One region of the Sphaerotilus montanus genome, then DNA from elsewhere that is predicted to be linked to it. Evidence: predicted binding sites of a transcription regulator. Region 1 holds the regulator's gene; each other region holds the start of a gene.

Region 1 (4,208 bases):
CTGATCGAGTTCGCGGTGCAGAACGGGGCCGACCGGGCCAAGTTCACCGAGATGTACAACTCCTTCGGCATGCAGAGCAAGGTCCGCCAGAGCAAGCTGCTCTCCGAGGCCTACAAGATCGATGGCGTGCCGGCGCTCGGCATCCATGGCCGTTATTACACCTCCCCTTCGCTCGCTGGCGGTGACAACACGCCCGAGCTCGAAGGACAGGTCCGCGCACTGGCGCTGACGGACCAGCTCATCGCCCGCTCGCGCAAAGGCGTCTGATCGCGCCTGAAGAATTCCCCGCACCGCGCCATGCCCCGGGCCCGCGACAGAAGATGTCGCGGGCCCGGTCGCTTCTGGCTAGAATCAATGCAATTTCCATGCCTTGACCCCAGGGCTTTCCGGGGACCGTGTTCCATGCTGCCTGCCGTTTCCGTGCTGTTGTCCCGACATTCCGCCCTGCTGCTGGCTGCCCTGCTGGCGGTGTCCGGCCTGCCGGTGCGTGCGGAGAAGGCCGACAGCGAGCAGGCGCTTGCGTTTGACGCGGGGCGCATGGTGCTGGACGGCAAGCGCAAGATCCGCACGCTCAGTGGCGGCGTCGAGATCACCCGCGGCACGCTGGTGCTCAAGGCTGCGCAGATCGAGCTGAGGGAAACCGCCCAGGGCCAGTTCGCCACGGCGACCGGTGCCGACGGCCAGCTCGCCACCTTCCGCCAGAAGCGCGAAGGGCTGGACGAGGTCGTCGAAGGCCAGGCCCGGCGCATCGAGTACGACACCGTCACCGAGACCGTGCGCTTCATCGACCAGGCGCAGGTGCGGGTGCTGCGCGGCGGGGCGCCGGCGGACCAGGTCACCGGCCAGACCATCGTCTACAACCATGCCCGCGACGTGTTCGAGGTGCAGGGCGGTGGTGCGGCTGGCGCGGCCGCGACGGCAGCGGGTGGCGGGCGCGTCAAGGGCGTGGTGACGCCGCGCAAGTCCGCCAGTCCGGCGCCCGAGGCCGCCAGCCCGGAGGTTCCGCGTTGACCGACACCCGCAGTTGCCTGGAGGCCGAGGGCCTGCAGAAGCGCTACGGCGCCCGGCTGGTCGTCAAGGACGTCCACCTCTCGGTGCGCAGCGGCGAGGTGGTCGGTCTGCTCGGTCCGAACGGCGCGGGCAAGACCACCAGCTTCTACATGCTGGTCGGGCTGGTGCGGGCCGACGCGGGCAGCATCCGCATCGATGGCGCCGAGGTGCAGCGCCTGCCGATCCACCAGCGGGCGCGGCTCGGGCTGTCCTACCTGCCGCAGGAGGCCTCGATCTTCCGGCGTCTCACGGTCGAGGAGAACATCCGCGCCGTGCTGGAGCTGCAGCACGACGAGAACGGCCGCCCGCTCGGCACCGCACGCATCGAGTCGCTGCTGGACGGCCTGCTCCACGACCTGTCGATCGATCGGCTGCGCGCCAGCCCCGCCCCTGCCCTCTCGGGCGGCGAGCGCCGGCGGGTGGAGATCGCCCGGGCGCTGGCCACGCAGCCGCGTTTCATCCTGCTGGACGAGCCCTTTGCCGGGGTTGATCCGATTGCGGTGATCGAGATCCAGCGCATCATCGGTTTCCTGAAGGCGCGCGGCATCGGCGTGCTGATCACCGACCACAACGTGCGCGAGACGCTGGGCATCTGCGACCGCGCCTACATCATCAGCGAGGGCCGTGTGCTGGCCGAAGGGACGCCGGCGGCCATCGTCGACAACCCGGACGTGCGCAAGGTCTACCTCGGCGAACATTTCCGCATGTGATTTTGGTCCCCATCCCATGAAACCTTCCCTGCAGGTCCGCCTCTCGCAGCACCTGGCGCTGACGCCACAACTGCAGCAATCGATCCGGTTGCTGCAGCTCTCGACGCTGGAGCTGCACCAGGAAGTCGAGCAGATGCTCGAAGCGAATCCGTTCCTGGAAGTCGACGAAGAGGGGGTCGCCCAGGACCGGCCCATGGCCGACACCACCCTGGCCCCGCCCGAGCGCAGCCCCGGGGCCACCGACGACTGGGATGGCGGCGACACCCCGGCCGCGGCGACCAGCCCGGCGTCCGAGGCCGAAACGCCCGGCGTGGACCAGCTGGACTTCAACAGCAGCGCCAGCGACAGCAACGACTGGGACTCCGGCAGCGAGCGCGAGGACTACGACAGCCTCTCCGACGTGTCCGGCGCGCGCAGCAACGCCGTCGAGGACGAGGACGGTGACTGGAGCGAGCGCTCCAGCCTCACCGAAAGCCTCAACGACCACCTGCGCGGCCAGCTGCTCGGCATGCGGCTGGCGGGCGAGGACATGCTGCTGGTCGAGGCCCTGATCGACTCGCTCAACGAGGACGGCTACCTGGCCGACCCGCTGGAGGACATCGCCGAGCGGCTGGCCATCGAGCTGTCGATCGGCGACACGCCTGGCGACGAGGAAGCCGCCACGCTGCGCGAGGAGCTGATCGACCAGCTGCGCTGCGCGCTGGGCTGGCTGCAGAACCTGGAGCCCTGCGGCGTCGGCGCCCGCGACCTGGGCGAATGCCTGGTGCTGCAGCTGCGCGAGTGCGACCGCACCGAGGCGCAGCGCGTGGCCATCCTGATCTGCCAGGGCCATCTGGAGCTGCTCGCCCGGCGCGACATGAAGAAGCTCATGGCCGCCACTGGCGCCGACGAGGACGACATCCGCGACGCGCAGACGCTCATCCTGACGCTGGAGCCCAAGCCCGGCCGTCGCTTTGCCCGCGCCGAGGCCAACATCGTCGTGCCGGACGTGATCGTGCAGAAGGCGGGCCGCGGCTGGCGTGTCGTGCTCAACCCGGACGTGATGCCCAAGCTGCGCATCAACGACCTCTACGCCCAGGTCCTGCGCCAGCACCGCAGCCAGCGCACCGGCGACGAGGGCGGCGCGACGCTGGCGGTGCGGTTGCAGGAGGCGCGCTGGTTCGTCAAGAACATCCTGCAGCGCTTCGACACCATCCAGCGGGTCTCGCAGGCCATTGTCGAGCGCCAGAAGGGCTTCTTCACCCACGGCGAGATCGCGATGAAGCCGCTGGTGCTGCGCGAGATCGCCGACGAGCTGGGTCTGCACGAGTCCACCATCTCGCGCGTGACCACCGCCAAGTACATGAACACGCCCTTTGGCACCTTCGAGCTGAAGTATTTCTTCGGGTCGTCGCTGAACACCGAGGCGGGCGGCAATGCGTCGAGCACGGCGGTGCGGGCGCTGATCAAGCAGTTCGTGGCCGCCGAGGACCAGAAGAAGCCGCTCTCCGACAGCCAGCTCAGCACGATGCTGGAGGAGCAAGGCATCCAGGTCGCGCGCCGCACGGTGGCCAAGTACCGCGAGGCGCTCAAGATCGCGCCGGCCAATCTGCGCAAGGCGATCTGAACAACCGGGTTGCCGCGGTCGCACCATTTCGGGGCAGCCTGCGGCGGTGCCGCGCATGGCTGCGGGCGCGGCCCGGTAGTTACCCCGACAGGCCTTGGTGCGCGGTCATGGCGGGGCGCTCCGATGGCGTGATCGAATTTGCAATCTGGCCGGCACGGCCCGTGCAATGGACTGGGGGTGAACCCAGGAGACCCGCCATGCACGACCCAGTCCGCCACCAGATCGCCAGCCGTATCCACGATCTGCTCATGCACGAGATGGGCGAGGATGTGGACATCAACCTGATGCTCGGCCCGCCCGAATACGCCCGCGCGGTGCTCAGCCTGTGCCGGGCCTGCGGCAGCGCGGAACTGGGCCGGCTCGCCGAGCAGTTCCTGATGACCCAGACGCCGCTGCCACCGCTGCGGGCGGCGGCGGCCATCAGTCCAGCGCTGTCGACGCGCCGCTGAAGCGCTGCACCAGCCCCCGCAGCAGCGCCCGCACGTGGCGCAGCAGCCAGAAGGTCAGCCCCAGCATCACCACCACGGCCACGCCGAGCCCGACCGCGGCCCACAGGGGCTGGACCCACGACAGCCACAGCATCGCCGGCACCGCAGCGTCCCCGGCGAGTGACAGTCCCCAGTTGCTGAACGGTTCGGGCGAGGTGTTGACCGCCGCCCGTGTCGTCGTCTTGGCCACATGGGCGGTGGCCGCCAGCGAGCCGCCGAGCACGGCCGCGGCCATCGACCAGCTGCCCTCGTCGCCACCGAAGACCGCCGCCGCCAGCGCTGCACCCGCCGGGATGCGCACGAAGGTGTGCAGCAGGTCCCAGAAGGAGTCGAAGCCGGGGATCTTGTCGGCGA
Region 2 (4,208 bases), 1.4 Mb from region 1:
CGCATCTTCGGTGTAGCCGAAGCGGGTCAGCTGCAGGCTGGTCCACGCGGTGAGCAGCACCAGCAGGGCCAGCACGAGGTGCCCGCCCCAGCTGGTGCGGGGTGCGTCGGCCCGTGCGGTGCTTGCGTTCAGCCGCAACAGCCCGCCCGCGGCCAGCAGCAGCCACACGATGGCGGCGAACAGCGCCACCGCCCACTGGCGGTTGCTGGCCAGCGGCAACGGCAGCCACACCAGCGCGACCATGAAAAAGCCCAGCAGACCGCGTTCGGCCTGCTGGGCCCATGAGAACTTCTTCAAGGAAGCTCCTGTGTGTCAGCCAATCTGCATCAGCACGGGGTGATGCCGGGGCCGCCGCGCTTGCACGGCGGGACTACCACCACCGGCCGGGGCGGCACCATCGGGCGAGCCGGGCGCACGACGGTCGGCGTGCCACGGCCACCGCTGATGGTCGGTGCGCGCTGTGCGCTGGCGTCCATCGCGGGCAGCGACAGAACCGCCATCGTCGCTGCTGCCATGAGTGCTTTCAGCGATCCCTGAATCTTGAACTGAGAAGACATGCTTCCGCTCCTTAAATTGAAATAAACAACTGAAGTGAAATTATCCACTCCTACCAGAAGTTTGAGTGGTTTCCAAGGGAAGCTCAACCCCCGCAATCGTGTGGTCCGTACACGCTTGCAGGCACATGTTGAGCCGGCCCAGCACCACGGAACGAACCAGGTGCTTTCTCGCGTACTCGTTGGCCTTGGCGCCCAGTTCTGCCCGCAGGCGTGGCTGTTCTGCCAGATCGACCAGCGCTTGCGCCAGACTCTTTGCGTCACCGGGCGGCACGACGCGGCCGCACTCCATGACGACGTGTGCAAGTTCGGTACCGGCCTCTGCCGTGGTCACGACCGGGCGCCCGCTGCCCAGCATGCCGGACAGCTTCGAGGGCATCACCAGATCCGCCGCCCCCGGGTTCTGGGGCAGCAGGTGGATGTCGGCCATGTGCAGCAGCTCGGCCAGCCGCTCCGCCGGCTGCAGCGGCAGCATGCGCACGTTCGCCAGACCTTCGCAGGCGGCTTCCAGTTGCGGCTTCATCACGCCGTCACCGCAGATCACCACCACCAGCTGCGGGTGGTCCGTGATCAGCCGTGCGGCCTCCGGCAGCAGGTCCAGACCCTGCTTGCCCCCCAGCGTGCCCGAAAACAGGGCGACCACGGCGTCCGCCGGAATGCCCAGCTCTTCCCGGTAGCGGCTCTGGCCGACAAAGTCATCGACCGCCTGGTCACCGACCCAGTTCGGCAGGAAGACCAGCCGCTCCTGGCCCACGCCCTTGGCCTTCGTGCGGTCCAGCATGCGCCACGAGATGGTCGAGACGCGGTCGAAGCGCTTCAGCAGCCAGCGCTCGATGCCCGTCACCACCTTGCGCACCAGGCCGGTGTCGTTGATCAGGCCCAGCTCGAAGGCGGCGTCCACCTCGAAGTCCTGCACGTGCAGCCAGGCGCGTGCGCCAGACAGGCGCGCCGTCAGCCAGCCGCCGGGCGCGGAGGTCAGTGCCGGTGCCACCACCATCACCACCTGAGGGCGCCAGAACAGTTGCATCGCCAACACAGGCAGCGCCGCAATTGAAAAACTCAGTAAGTGAACGATGCGCTTGAGGCCGGACGGCGCGGCCGGCACCCACAGCGGAACGCGCCACACATCGACACCGCTCCAGGCATGGCGTGCATAGCGGTTGGCCCAGCCGTCGCTGATGCGCCAGTCGGGGTAGTACGGCGGGGCGGCGACCACGCGGACCTGATGTCCCATCGCCACCAAGCCGGCGGCCATGTCCCCAGAGTACTTGCCGATGCCAGTCGGCTCTGGGTGAAAGTTGATCCCATGGATCAGAATCCGCATCGCTGCTGTTCTCCCGCGGTGTTGTTGTGTGCCGGGGTGGACCGAGCAAGATCTGCGCCCGATGTCGCACCCAAACGACGCCGCAGTTTAGTACACCACTTTGTCCCTTCATGGGTCAGAACACACGCCGCACCGTGAACACGGGTGATTACTCATTGACCGTGAGAAAAACGACTCGTTTCCAGTTCTTATCCCGAAGCGCGCGCTGGACACCGGTGATCCGGATCCGATCTACTAAGATCCGGCACGCAATCTGCTCCCGCTGTGCGCCATCCCTGCAGCACCGCCCTCCGGGCGAAGATCCGACAGATCTTGTCGTCAGGTGGCTTGCGCGGTCGATCGCAAAAGTTACTTCTTGAATCACTTTTGAGTGCGTGCCGGTGTCCAGAGGCACGGACGCATCCACCCGCATCTCCAATGAACACTATCGACTTGCACTCCAAGATCTTCGTGACCGGACACCGTGGCATGGTCGGCAGCGCGCTGGTGCGCCGCCTGCAGGCCGGCGGCTACACCCAGGTCATCACCCGCAGCCGCGCGGAGCTGGATCTGCTGGACCAGCGCGCGGTGTTGTCGTTCCTGGAGCAGGAACGGCCCGACTACCTCTTCATCGCCGCAGCCAAGGTCGGGGGCATCAACGCCAACAACCTCTACCGCGCCGACTTCCTCTATCAGAACCTGCTGATCGAGGCCAACCTGATCCACGGCGCCCACCTCGCCGGTGTGCAGCGCCTGATGTTCCTGGGCTCCAGCTGCATCTACCCGCGCGACTGCCCGCAGCCGATCCGGGAAGACTACCTGCTCACCGGCCCGCTGGAGCCGACCAACGAGCCATATGCCATCGCCAAGATCGCTGGCATCAAGCTCGCCGAGGCCTACAACCACCAGTACGGCCGCCAGTACGTGAGCGCCATGCCCACCAACCTCTACGGCCCGAACGACAACTACGACCTCGCCAACAGCCACGTGCTGCCCGCACTGATGCGCAAGGCGCACGAGGCCAAGCTGCGCGGTGACGATGAATACGTCGTCTGGGGCAGCGGCACCCCCATGCGCGAGTTCCTGTACGTGGACGATCTGGCCGACGCCTGCGTCCACCTGATGGAGCGTGGCTACGACGGCCCGCTGGTCAACATCGGTACGGGCACCGACGTCACCATCCGCGAGCTGGCCGAGACCGTCATGGACGTGGTCGGCTTCCGCGGGCGCATCACCTTCGACGCCACCAAGCCGGATGGCACCCCCCGCAAGCTGCTCGACGTCAGCCGCCTGGCGGGCCTGGGCTGGACGGCCAGGACCGGTCTGCGCGACGGTATCCGCCTTGCTTACGAGTCAGCGCCGTTTCACAACGCCTGATCCATCTCTCCATTCCACTCAAATTTTTCAACGGAAGTAACGAAGCTATGTCGACGAACAAGAAGGTTGCCCTGATCTCGGGCGTGACGGGCCAGGACGGCGCGTATCTGGCGGAACTGCTCCTGAAGAAGGGCTACGAGGTCCACGGCATCAAGCGCCGCAGCAGCCTGTTCAACACCGACCGCATCGACCACCTGTACCAGGATCCGCACGTCGACAACCGCCAGTTCACGCTCCACTACGGCGACCTGACCGATTCCACCAGCCTGGTGCGCATCATCCAGCAGGTGCAGCCCGACGAGATCTACAACCTGGCCGCCATGAGCCACGTGGCCGTCTCCTTCGAGACGCCGGAATACACCGCCAACGCCGACGGCATCGGCACCCTGCGCATCCTGGAAGCCATCCGCATCCTGGGCCTGGAAAAGAAGACCCGCTTCTACCAGGCCAGCACCTCCGAGCTGTATGGCCTGGTGCAGGAAATCCCGCAGAAGGAAACCACGCCCTTCTACCCGCGCAGCCCGTATGCCGTGGCCAAGATGTACGCCTACTGGATCACGGTGAACTACCGCGAGGCCTATGGCATGTACGCCTGCAACGGCATCCTGTTCAACCACGAAAGCCCGCTGCGCGGCGAAACCTTCGTGACTCGCAAGATCACCCGCGCCATCGCCCGTATTTCGCTGGGCCTGCAGGACTGCCTGTACCTCGGCAACATGAGCGCGCTGCGCGACTGGGGCCACGCCCGTGACTATGTCGAGATGCAGTGGATGATGCTGCAGCAGGACACGGCCGAAGACTTTGTCATCGCCACCGGCGTGCAATACAGCGTGCGGCAGTTTGTCGAGCGCGCGGCGGCTGAACTGGGCGTCACGATCAAGTTCGAAGGCGAAGGCGAGAAGGAAATTGGCGTCGTGGCGGCCGTGACCGGCGACAAGGCCAAGGTCAAGGTGGGCGACGTGATCGTGAAGGTG
Region 3 (4,208 bases), 620 kb from region 1:
CTGGATCTCGCGGGCAAGCGTGGCCTGCTGGCGGACCCGGGCCTTGTAGCCGCGCACGGTGTCGGCGATCTCGGCGAGGTAGCGGGTGCGGGCGGCCGGGACGATGGGCGTCTGGTGCGTGCTGTGGCGGGTATTGACCAGCGGCAGGCGGCCTTCGGCAAGCTGCAGGCCTAGCGCACCGAGGCGGACCTTGAGCGCCTGGTAGAGCGCCGTCACGCCGTCGTCGTTGAAGCGGCTGGCCATCGTGCCGAACACCGGCATCTGGTCGGGCATCACGGTGAAGGCTTCGCGGTTGCGCTGCACCTGCTTGGCGACATCGCGCAGCGCATCCGCCGAGCCCTTGCGGTCGAACTTGTTGATGGCGACGAACTCGGCGAAGTCGAGCATGTCGATCTTCTCCAGTTGGCTGGCAGCGCCGAACTCGGGCGTCATCACGTACATCGGCACGTCGACGAAGGGCACGATCGCCGCGTCACCCTGGCCGATGCCGGAGGTCTCCACGATGACCAGGTCGAAGCCGGCGACCTTCGCGGCGGCCAGCACCTCGGGCAGCGCGGCCGAGACTTCCGAGCCGGTGTCGCGCGTGGCGAGGCTGCGCACGTAGACGCGCTGGCCGTTCGACCACGGGCCGGTGGCGTTCATGCGGATGCGGTCGCCGAGCAGGGCGCCGCCGCTCTTGCGCCGCGACGGGTCGATGCTGATGACGGCGATGCGCAGCGCGTCGTCCTGGTCGAGGCGGAAGCGGCGGATCAGCTCGTCGGTGAGGCTGGACTTGCCGGCGCCGCCGGTGCCGGTGATGCCGAGCACGGGGGTCTTGCTTGCCTTCGCCGCTTCATGCACGGCGGCGACCACGCCCGCGTCCGCCTTGCCGTTTTCCAGCGCGGTGATGAGCTGCGCCAGCGCGCGCCAGGCGGCTTCGGTGTGGCCCTGCAGCGCGGCGAGGTCGGTCGGCGCGTAACTCGACAGATCCTGGTCGCAGCGCATCACCATCTCGCCGATCATCCCGGCAAGCCCCATGCGCTGGCCGTCCTCGGGGCTGAAGATGCGCACGCCGTGGCTGCTCAGGTCGCGGATCTCGGCCGGCACGATCACGCCGCCGCCGCCGCCGAAGACCTGGATGTGCGCGCCGCCGCGCGCCTTGAGCAGCTCGACCATGTACTTGAAGTACTCGACATGGCCGCCCTGGTAGGAGCTGACCGCGATCCCCTGCACGTCTTCCTGCAATGCGGCGGTGACCACTTCATCGACCGAGCGGTTGTGGCCCAGGTGGATCACCTCGGTGCCCATGCCCTGCAGGATGCGCCGCATGATGTTGATGGCGGCGTCGTGGCCGTCGAACAGGCTCGCGGCGGTGACGAAACGCACCTTGTTCGTCGGGCGGTAGCTGGCAAGGGCCTTGTGGTCGGCGGACAGGTCGGTCATCAGGGGACTCCGTTCGGGGCATCAGGACGTGGACGCTGATTGTCCATTGACGTTTACGTAAACGTCAGTTGGGGGGAACCCGCGGGATCTCGGCGTTTCATGCATCGAGATGTGTCTGGTCCGCCCTGTTTCGGTGCATTTCGGCCCGATCTGCGTGCCGATGGTGCGATGCAGCATCGCCAGACCTGTTGTACAGGGCAGAAACAGGCTGGCACGGTCCCTGCAATACCTTCTGCGAGTCTCCGGCCACGGGGGCTCACTAGGTGGGACATTTTGGACAACGGCGTCCGATCGTCCCGATTCTTCCGGTGCAAGCCGGGGGGTCGGATCAACGATCGTGACGCCGCTTTTTTTTGCCCGAATCGGCCCCCGCGGGGCCCGGAGAACTGCACATGACGACGCCCCTGTTTCCTGTCAACCCGTCTCGACGCGACTTCCTCCAGCGTGCCGCCGCCGTGACGGCCGCAGGCAGCGCGGTCGCCTTGCCCGGCGGTGCCTGGGCCGCCGGCTCGGACGCCCCCGAGAAGAAGGAAGTCCGCATCGGCTTCATCCCGCTGACCGACTGCGCCTCGGTCGTGATGGCCTCGGTGATGAAGTTCGACGAGAAGTACGGCATCAAGATCATTCCGTCCAAGGAATCGTCCTGGGCCGCCGTGCGCGACAAGCTGGTCAATGGCGAGCTGGATGCGGCGCACGTGCTCTACGGTCTGGTCTACGGTGTCCACCTCGGCGTGAGCGGCCCGAAGAAGGACATGGCCGTGCTGATGACCCTCAACAACAACGGCCAGGCGATCACGCTGTCCAAGAAGCTGGCCGACAAGGGCGCGGTCGATGGCGCCGGTCTGGCCAAGGTCATGAAGGCCGAGCCGCGTGAATACACCTTCGCGCAGACCTTCCCGACCGGCACCCACGCGATGTGGCTGTACTACTGGCTGGCCTCCAACGGCATCAACCCGATGTCGGACGCCAAGGTCATCACCGTGCCGCCGCCGCAGATGGTGGCCAACATGCGCGTGGGCAACATGGACGGGTTCTGCGTCGGCGAGCCCTGGAACCACCGCGCCATCATCGACGGCATCGGCGTGACCGCGACCACGACCCAGGACATCTGGAAGGACCACCCCGAGAAGGTCCTGGGCTGCACCGCCGAGTTTGTCCAGAAGAACCCGAACACGGCGCGCGCCATGATCATGGCGGTGCTGGACGCCAGCCGCTGGATCGACGCCGGCCTGCAGAACAAGATGAAGATGGCGGAGACGATCGCCGAGAAGTCCTACGTCAACACGTCGGTCGACGCGATCAACCAGCGCATCCTGGGCCGCTACCAGAACGGCATGGGCAAGACCTGGGACGATCCGAACCACATGAAGTTCTTCAACGACGGTGCGGTGAACTACCCCTACCTGTCGGACGGCATGTGGTTCCTGACCCAGCACAAGCGCTGGGGCCTGCTCAAGAGCGACCCGGACTACCTCGGCGTGGCCAAGGCGATCAACCAGACGGCGCTCTACAAGGAAGCGGCCGCGCAACTCAAGGTCAGCGTGCCCAAGAGCGACATGCGCACCAGCAAGCTGGGTGATGGCGTGGTGTGGGACGGCTCGAATCCGGCCAAGTACGCCGCGTCTTTCAAGATCAAGGCGGCCTGAGCGGGCGCCCTGGAGGCCACCGCCATGTCCCACCCACCTCAGGAGATTTCGATGAACGCCATGACCTTGCCCCTGTCGGCCAGCGTCGCCCCCGATGACACGGTCCGTGCCGTGCCCGAGGCCCCGGCTCCCGTGGTCGACGTTGCCGCACAGGCCCGGCTCAAGGCCCAGGTGGCGGCCATGGCGCGGGCCCAGCGTCTGAAGACGATGGCGCGCTTCGCCGCACCGCTGCTGGGCTTCCTCGTGCTGCTGCTGGTCTGGCAGGCGGTGGCCCACAGCGGCGACAAGCAGCTGCCCGGCCCGGTCCCGGTCTGGCACGCGGCGGTCAAGCTGTTCTCCGATCCGTTCTACGTCAACGGCCCGAACGACCAGGGCATCGGCTGGAACGTGCTGTCCTCGTTGCAGCGGGTGGGCGTGGGCTTCGGTCTGGCGGCGCTGGTGGGCATCCCGCTGGGCTTCATGATCGGCCGCTTCGACTTCCTGAACCAGATGCTCGACCCGATCATCAGCCTGCTGCGCCCGGTGTCGCCGCTGGCCTGGCTGCCGATCGGCCTGATGGTGTTCAAGGCGGCCAACCCGGCGGCGATCTGGACCATCTTCATCTGCTCGATCTGGCCGATGGTCATCAACACGGCGGTGGGGGTGCGGCAGGTGCCGCAGGACTACCTCAACGTCGCCCGTGTGCTGAACCTGTCGGAACTGACGATCCTGCGCAAGATCCTGTTCCCGGCCGTGCTGCCCTACATGCTGACGGGCGTGCGGCTGGCGGTGGGCACGGCGTGGCTGGTGATCGTGGCGGCCGAGATGCTGACGGGCGGGCAGGGCATCGGTTTCTGGCTGTGGGACGAGTGGAACAACCTCAACGTCGCACACATCCTGATCGCCATCTTCGTCATCGGCGCCGTGGGCGTGGCGCTCGAAGCGCTGCTGGTGGCCATCGCCCGCCGCTTCGACTATTCCTGACTCCCTGAGCCTTCGAGAGGACCCGCACCATGAGCACCACCTCCCTGGACGAGCGCAGCCAGCGCTTTCTGCGCATCGAGAACGTCGGGATGTCCTTCCCGACCAAGAAGGGCACCTTCGTCGCGCTGCGCGACGTGAACCTGGACGTGGCCCGCGGCGAGTTCATCACCATGATCG
Region 4 (4,208 bases), 720 kb from region 1:
GGCGTCGGGCAGGGTGTTCATGGGCATGTCGGGCGGGGAGCACGGAGAGGCAGGCCGGGAGCAGCCCCAGAAGATTAGCGGTTTCTCTGCGGGGCTCCTCTTGAAAGCGCCGGGAGCGTTCCTATAATCAGTCCTGTTAGCACTCGCCACCGGTGAGTGCTAGTGACCCACCCACTGAATTCGTTCTGTATCTAGGAGATGCAATGAAACTTCGTCCTCTGCACGACCGCGTCATCGTCAAGCGTCTGGAACAAGAAACCAAGACCGCCTCGGGCATCGTGATCCCCGACAACGCCGCAGAGAAGCCCGACCAGGGTGAAGTGCTGGCCGTCGGCCCGGGCAAGCGCAACGACAAGGGCGACTTCATCGCCCTGAACGTTGCCGTGGGCGATCGCGTCCTGTTCGGCAAGTACAGCGGCCAGTCGGTCAAGGTTGATGGCGACGAACTGCTCGTGATGCGCGAAGAAGACCTCTTCGCCGTCGTCGGCAAGTAATCCCGTCCCTTCATTCATTCAAGATTCCGGAGTCAGAACATGGCAGCTAAAGACGTTATTTTTGGTGCAGACGCCCGTCACCGCATGGTTGAAGGCGTGAACATCCTGGCCAACGCGGTCAAGGTCACGCTGGGCCCGAAGGGACGCAACGTCGTTCTGGAGCGCTCGTTCGGCGCCCCGACCGTGACCAAGGACGGTGTCTCGGTCGCCAAGGAAGTCGAACTGAAGGACAAGCTGCAGAACATGGGCGCGCAGATGGTCAAGGAAGTCGCTTCCAAGACCTCCGACAACGCCGGTGACGGCACCACCACCGCCACCGTGCTGGCGCAAGCCATCGTGCGCGAAGGCATGAAGTACGTGGCCGCCGGCATGAACCCGATGGACCTGAAGCGCGGCATCGACAAGGCGGTCACCGCCCTGGTTGCCCAGCTGAAGGCCGCTTCGAAGGCCACGACGACCACCAAGGAAATCAGCCAGGTCGGCTCGATCTCCGCCAACAGCGATTCGTCGATCGGCGAGATCATCGCCAAGGCGATGGACAAGGTCGGCAAGGAAGGCGTCATCACCGTCGAAGACGGCAAGTCGCTGGACAACGAACTCGACATCGTCGAGGGCATGCAGTTCGACCGCGGCTACCTGTCGCCGTACTTCATCAACAACCCGGAAAAGCAGTCGGCGATCCTGGACAACCCCTTCGTGCTGCTGTACGACAAGAAGGTGTCCAACATCCGTGACCTGCTGCCGACGCTGGAGCAAGTCGCCAAGGCTGGTCGCCCGCTGCTGATCGTCGCTGAAGACGTGGACGGCGAAGCGCTGGCCACGCTGGTGGTGAACACCATCCGCGGCATCCTGAAGGTCGTGGCTGTCAAGGCTCCGGGCTTCGGCGACCGCCGCAAGGCCATGCTGGAAGACATCGCCATCCTGACGGGCGGCAAGGTCATCGCCGAAGAAGTCGGCATGTCGCTGGACAAGGTCACGCTGGCCGATCTGGGCCAGGCCAAGCGCGTCGAAGTGGGCAAGGAAAACACCATCATCATCGATGGCGCCGGTACCGCCGACATCATCGAAGCGCGCGTCAAGCAGATCCGCATCCAGATCGAAGAAGCGTCGAGCGACTACGACCGCGAGAAGCTGCAAGAGCGCGTGGCCAAGCTGGCCGGCGGTGTGGCCGTCATCAAGGTCGGTGCTGCCACCGAAGTCGAGATGAAGGAAAAGAAGGCCCGTGTCGAAGACGCGCTGCACGCGACCCGTGCCGCCGTCGAAGAAGGCATCGTGGCTGGCGGCGGCGTGGCCCTGCTGCGTGCGCGTCAGGCTGCTGGCGTCATCGCCGGTGACAACGCGGACCAGGACGCCGGCATCAAGCTGGTCCTGAAGGCCATCGAAGCCCCGCTGCGCGAAATCGTGGCCAACGCCGGTGGCGAGCCGAGCGTGGTCGTGAACGCCATCCTGGCTGGTTCGGGCAACTACGGCTTCAACGCCGCCAACGACACCTATGGCGACATGATCGACATGGGCATCCTGGACCCGACGAAGGTCACCCGCACCGCGCTGCAGAACGCCGCGTCGGTCGCATCGCTGATGCTGACCACCGAGTGCATGATCGCTGAAGCACCGAAGGACGAGTCCGGTGCTGGCGGCATGGGCGGCGGCGGCATGGGCGGCATGGGCGACATGGGCGGCATGGGCATGTAATGTCCGCTGCCTGAGCAACGCTCAGCGCACAAGCGAAAAGGGCCGCAGCGATGCGGCCCTTTTTTTGTCTGGTCTGGTTCGGTCTGTCGAAGGGCTGGTTACCCCCGCAAACAAGGGTGACGTGTCCTGTTCAGCGCACCTGCAAAGTGACATTTTTTGGCAGTGACCGGCTTGCCAAGCACCGATTCCTGTCGTTCCAACCGGGCAGCAGCGGGCGATTCAGGGCGTTTCTGCGTGATTCCAGGCTGGCACGGCCCCTGCACTGCAGAAATATCTCCACCCCCATTGCAGGAAGCAACATGAAGCGAGTTCAACAAGGTTTCACGCTGATCGAACTGATGATCGTCGTGGCGATCATCGGCATCCTGGCCGCCGTCGCGCTGCCGGCGTATCAGGACTACACGGTCCGGGCCAAGGTTTCAGAAGTTGTGCTGGCTGCTTCGTCGTGCCGTACAAGCATTACCGAGGCGGTCCAGTCATCAAACGTCGCAGATGTGTCCGCTGTGCTGCCAACGAGCTGTAGCGTGACCGCTACCAAGTTCGTGACAAGCGTGGCGGTCGATGCGAACGGTGTCGTCACCGTTGTTGCTAACCACAGCAATCTCAATCAGTTGACTTCGACGACGAACGCGCTGACGCTGGTCCCGATCCAGAGCAGCACGACCGCCCTGGTCGGTACAGCTGATGGTGGCAAGACGATCGCTGGCTGGCGCTGTGGTCTGGCTGCTGACGGCACCACGATCCCGGGCAAGTATCTGCCGGCATCCTGCCGCGGCGTCTATCCGTGATGCAATTTGCCTGAGCTAGGCTTGGGCTCTTGTCCACGGTTTGAAATCGCAAATGCGCCTCCGGGCGCATTTGTCGTTTCAGGGTTCCGGACGGTGGCCTCGCTATGATCAGCCACTCATGACCTCGCCCGATCACCCCCCCGTCTCCTTTCTGCCACTGGCCCTGCTGGCGGTGGCGCTTCCTTTCCTGATCGCCGGCAGCATGCCGCCCACCTCGACCTACTTCAACCAGGTCGTGGCCTTCGGTGGCTGCGGGGTCTGGTTGCTGGTCTGGGCATTGACCGCGCGGCCCAGCCTCTCGTCACAGCCGTCCTCGGGGGCGACGAAGCTGCTGCTGGTCGCCGGTGCGCTGCTGGTCGCGGCCATCCTCACGTCCAGCACGCCGTGGGGCCAGCGCCTGGCGCCGCTGGCGTGCCTGGTGCTGGCCGGTGCGCTGGTGCATGCCACGGCCGCCGCCACCCGCGCCGGTCGCATCGACGACTGGGTCACCCCGCTGATGACGGCGCTGCTGGTGGCCGGGCTGCTGAGTGTCGTGGTCGGCGTGGTGCAGGTGTTTCGCCCCGAACTCGCCGATGGCCGCCTGATCTCCTTCCCCACCATCGCCGGCCGCGCCATCGGCAACATGCGCCAGCCGAACCAGCTCTCCACGCTGTTGCTGTGGGCGGCAGCGGCCGCCGTCTGGCTCGGTGTGCGCGAGCGCCAGCCCCTGGCCGTGCTGGCGGCCGTGCTGAGCGTGCTGGTCTTCAGCGTGGCGCTGACGGCCTCCCGCACCGGGCTGGTCGGCGTGGTGCTGCTGGCGCTCTGGGGCGCGGTCGACCGGCGGCTGCCGTCCCCGGTGCGCTGGCTGCTGCTGGCCATGCTGCCGCTGTACGCGCTGAGCTGGTGGGGGCTGGAGCAGTGGCTCTCGGCGCACGGCGTGATGTTCTACGGCGAGGACCAGCTCAAGAAGACGCTGCACGGCGACCCGAGCAGCTCGCGCGGCAAGATCTGGTCCAACACCTGGGACATGGTCCGCACCCATCCGTGGACGGGTGTCGGGTTCGGGGCCTACAACTTCATCTGGTCGATGACCCCGTTCCCGGGCCGGCCGGTCGCTTTCTACGACCACTCGCACAACGCCGTGCTGCAACTGGCGGTCGAGTCGGGGGTGCCGATGGCCGTGGCGATCCTTGGCTGCGTGCTCGTGGCGCTGTGGATGTCCCGGTCCGCGCTGCAGCAGGCCGATGACGACACC

The links. Region 1 encodes sigma-54, which starts transcription at its own class of promoters, with help from an activator protein. Its sites were predicted from a motif close to TGGCANGNAANCTGCTTT; they were not measured.
Region 2: the regulator sigma-54 is predicted to act here: its motif matches at 2,121-2,138, upstream of BDD16_RS14700 (GDP-L-fucose synthase family protein).
Region 3: the regulator sigma-54 is predicted to act here: its motif matches at 1,632-1,649, upstream of BDD16_RS10935 (CmpA/NrtA family ABC transporter substrate-binding protein).
Region 4: the regulator sigma-54 is predicted to act here: its motif matches at 2,433-2,450, upstream of BDD16_RS11415 (pilin).

Annotation. Positions count from the first base shown of each region.
Region 1 covers NZ_JACCFH010000001.1:1,802,507-1,806,714, forward strand. Annotated here, with positions in the region: gene BDD16_RS08115 (thiol:disulfide interchange protein DsbA/DsbL) at 1-267, shown strand, start outside; gene lptA (lipopolysaccharide transport periplasmic protein LptA) at 403-1,011, shown strand; gene lptB (LPS export ABC transporter ATP-binding protein) at 1,008-1,760, shown strand; gene BDD16_RS08130 (RNA polymerase factor sigma-54) at 1,777-3,366, shown strand; gene BDD16_RS08135 (hypothetical protein) at 3,564-3,815, shown strand; gene BDD16_RS08140 (DUF4126 domain-containing protein) at 3,787-4,208, opposite strand, start outside.
Region 2 covers NZ_JACCFH010000001.1:3,207,325-3,211,532, forward strand. Annotated here, with positions in the region: gene BDD16_RS14685 (O-antigen ligase family protein) at 1-297, opposite strand, end outside; gene BDD16_RS14690 (hypothetical protein) at 327-557, opposite strand; gene BDD16_RS14695 (glycosyltransferase WbuB) at 598-1,878, opposite strand; gene BDD16_RS14700 (GDP-L-fucose synthase family protein) at 2,296-3,234, shown strand; gene gmd (GDP-mannose 4,6-dehydratase) at 3,282-4,208, shown strand, end outside.
Region 3 covers NZ_JACCFH010000001.1:2,424,041-2,428,248, forward strand. Annotated here, with positions in the region: gene icmF (fused isobutyryl-CoA mutase/GTPase IcmF) at 1-1,422, opposite strand, end outside; gene BDD16_RS10935 (CmpA/NrtA family ABC transporter substrate-binding protein) at 1,815-3,068, shown strand; gene ntrB (nitrate ABC transporter permease) at 3,120-4,031, shown strand; gene BDD16_RS10945 (ABC transporter ATP-binding protein) at 4,061-4,208, shown strand, end outside.
Region 4 covers NZ_JACCFH010000001.1:2,523,161-2,527,368, forward strand. Annotated here, with positions in the region: gene BDD16_RS11400 (DUF3422 family protein) at 1-21, opposite strand, end outside; gene groES (co-chaperone GroES) at 204-494, shown strand; gene groL (chaperonin GroEL) at 534-2,186, shown strand; gene BDD16_RS11415 (pilin) at 2,486-2,974, shown strand; gene BDD16_RS11420 (PglL family O-oligosaccharyltransferase) at 3,093-4,208, shown strand, end outside.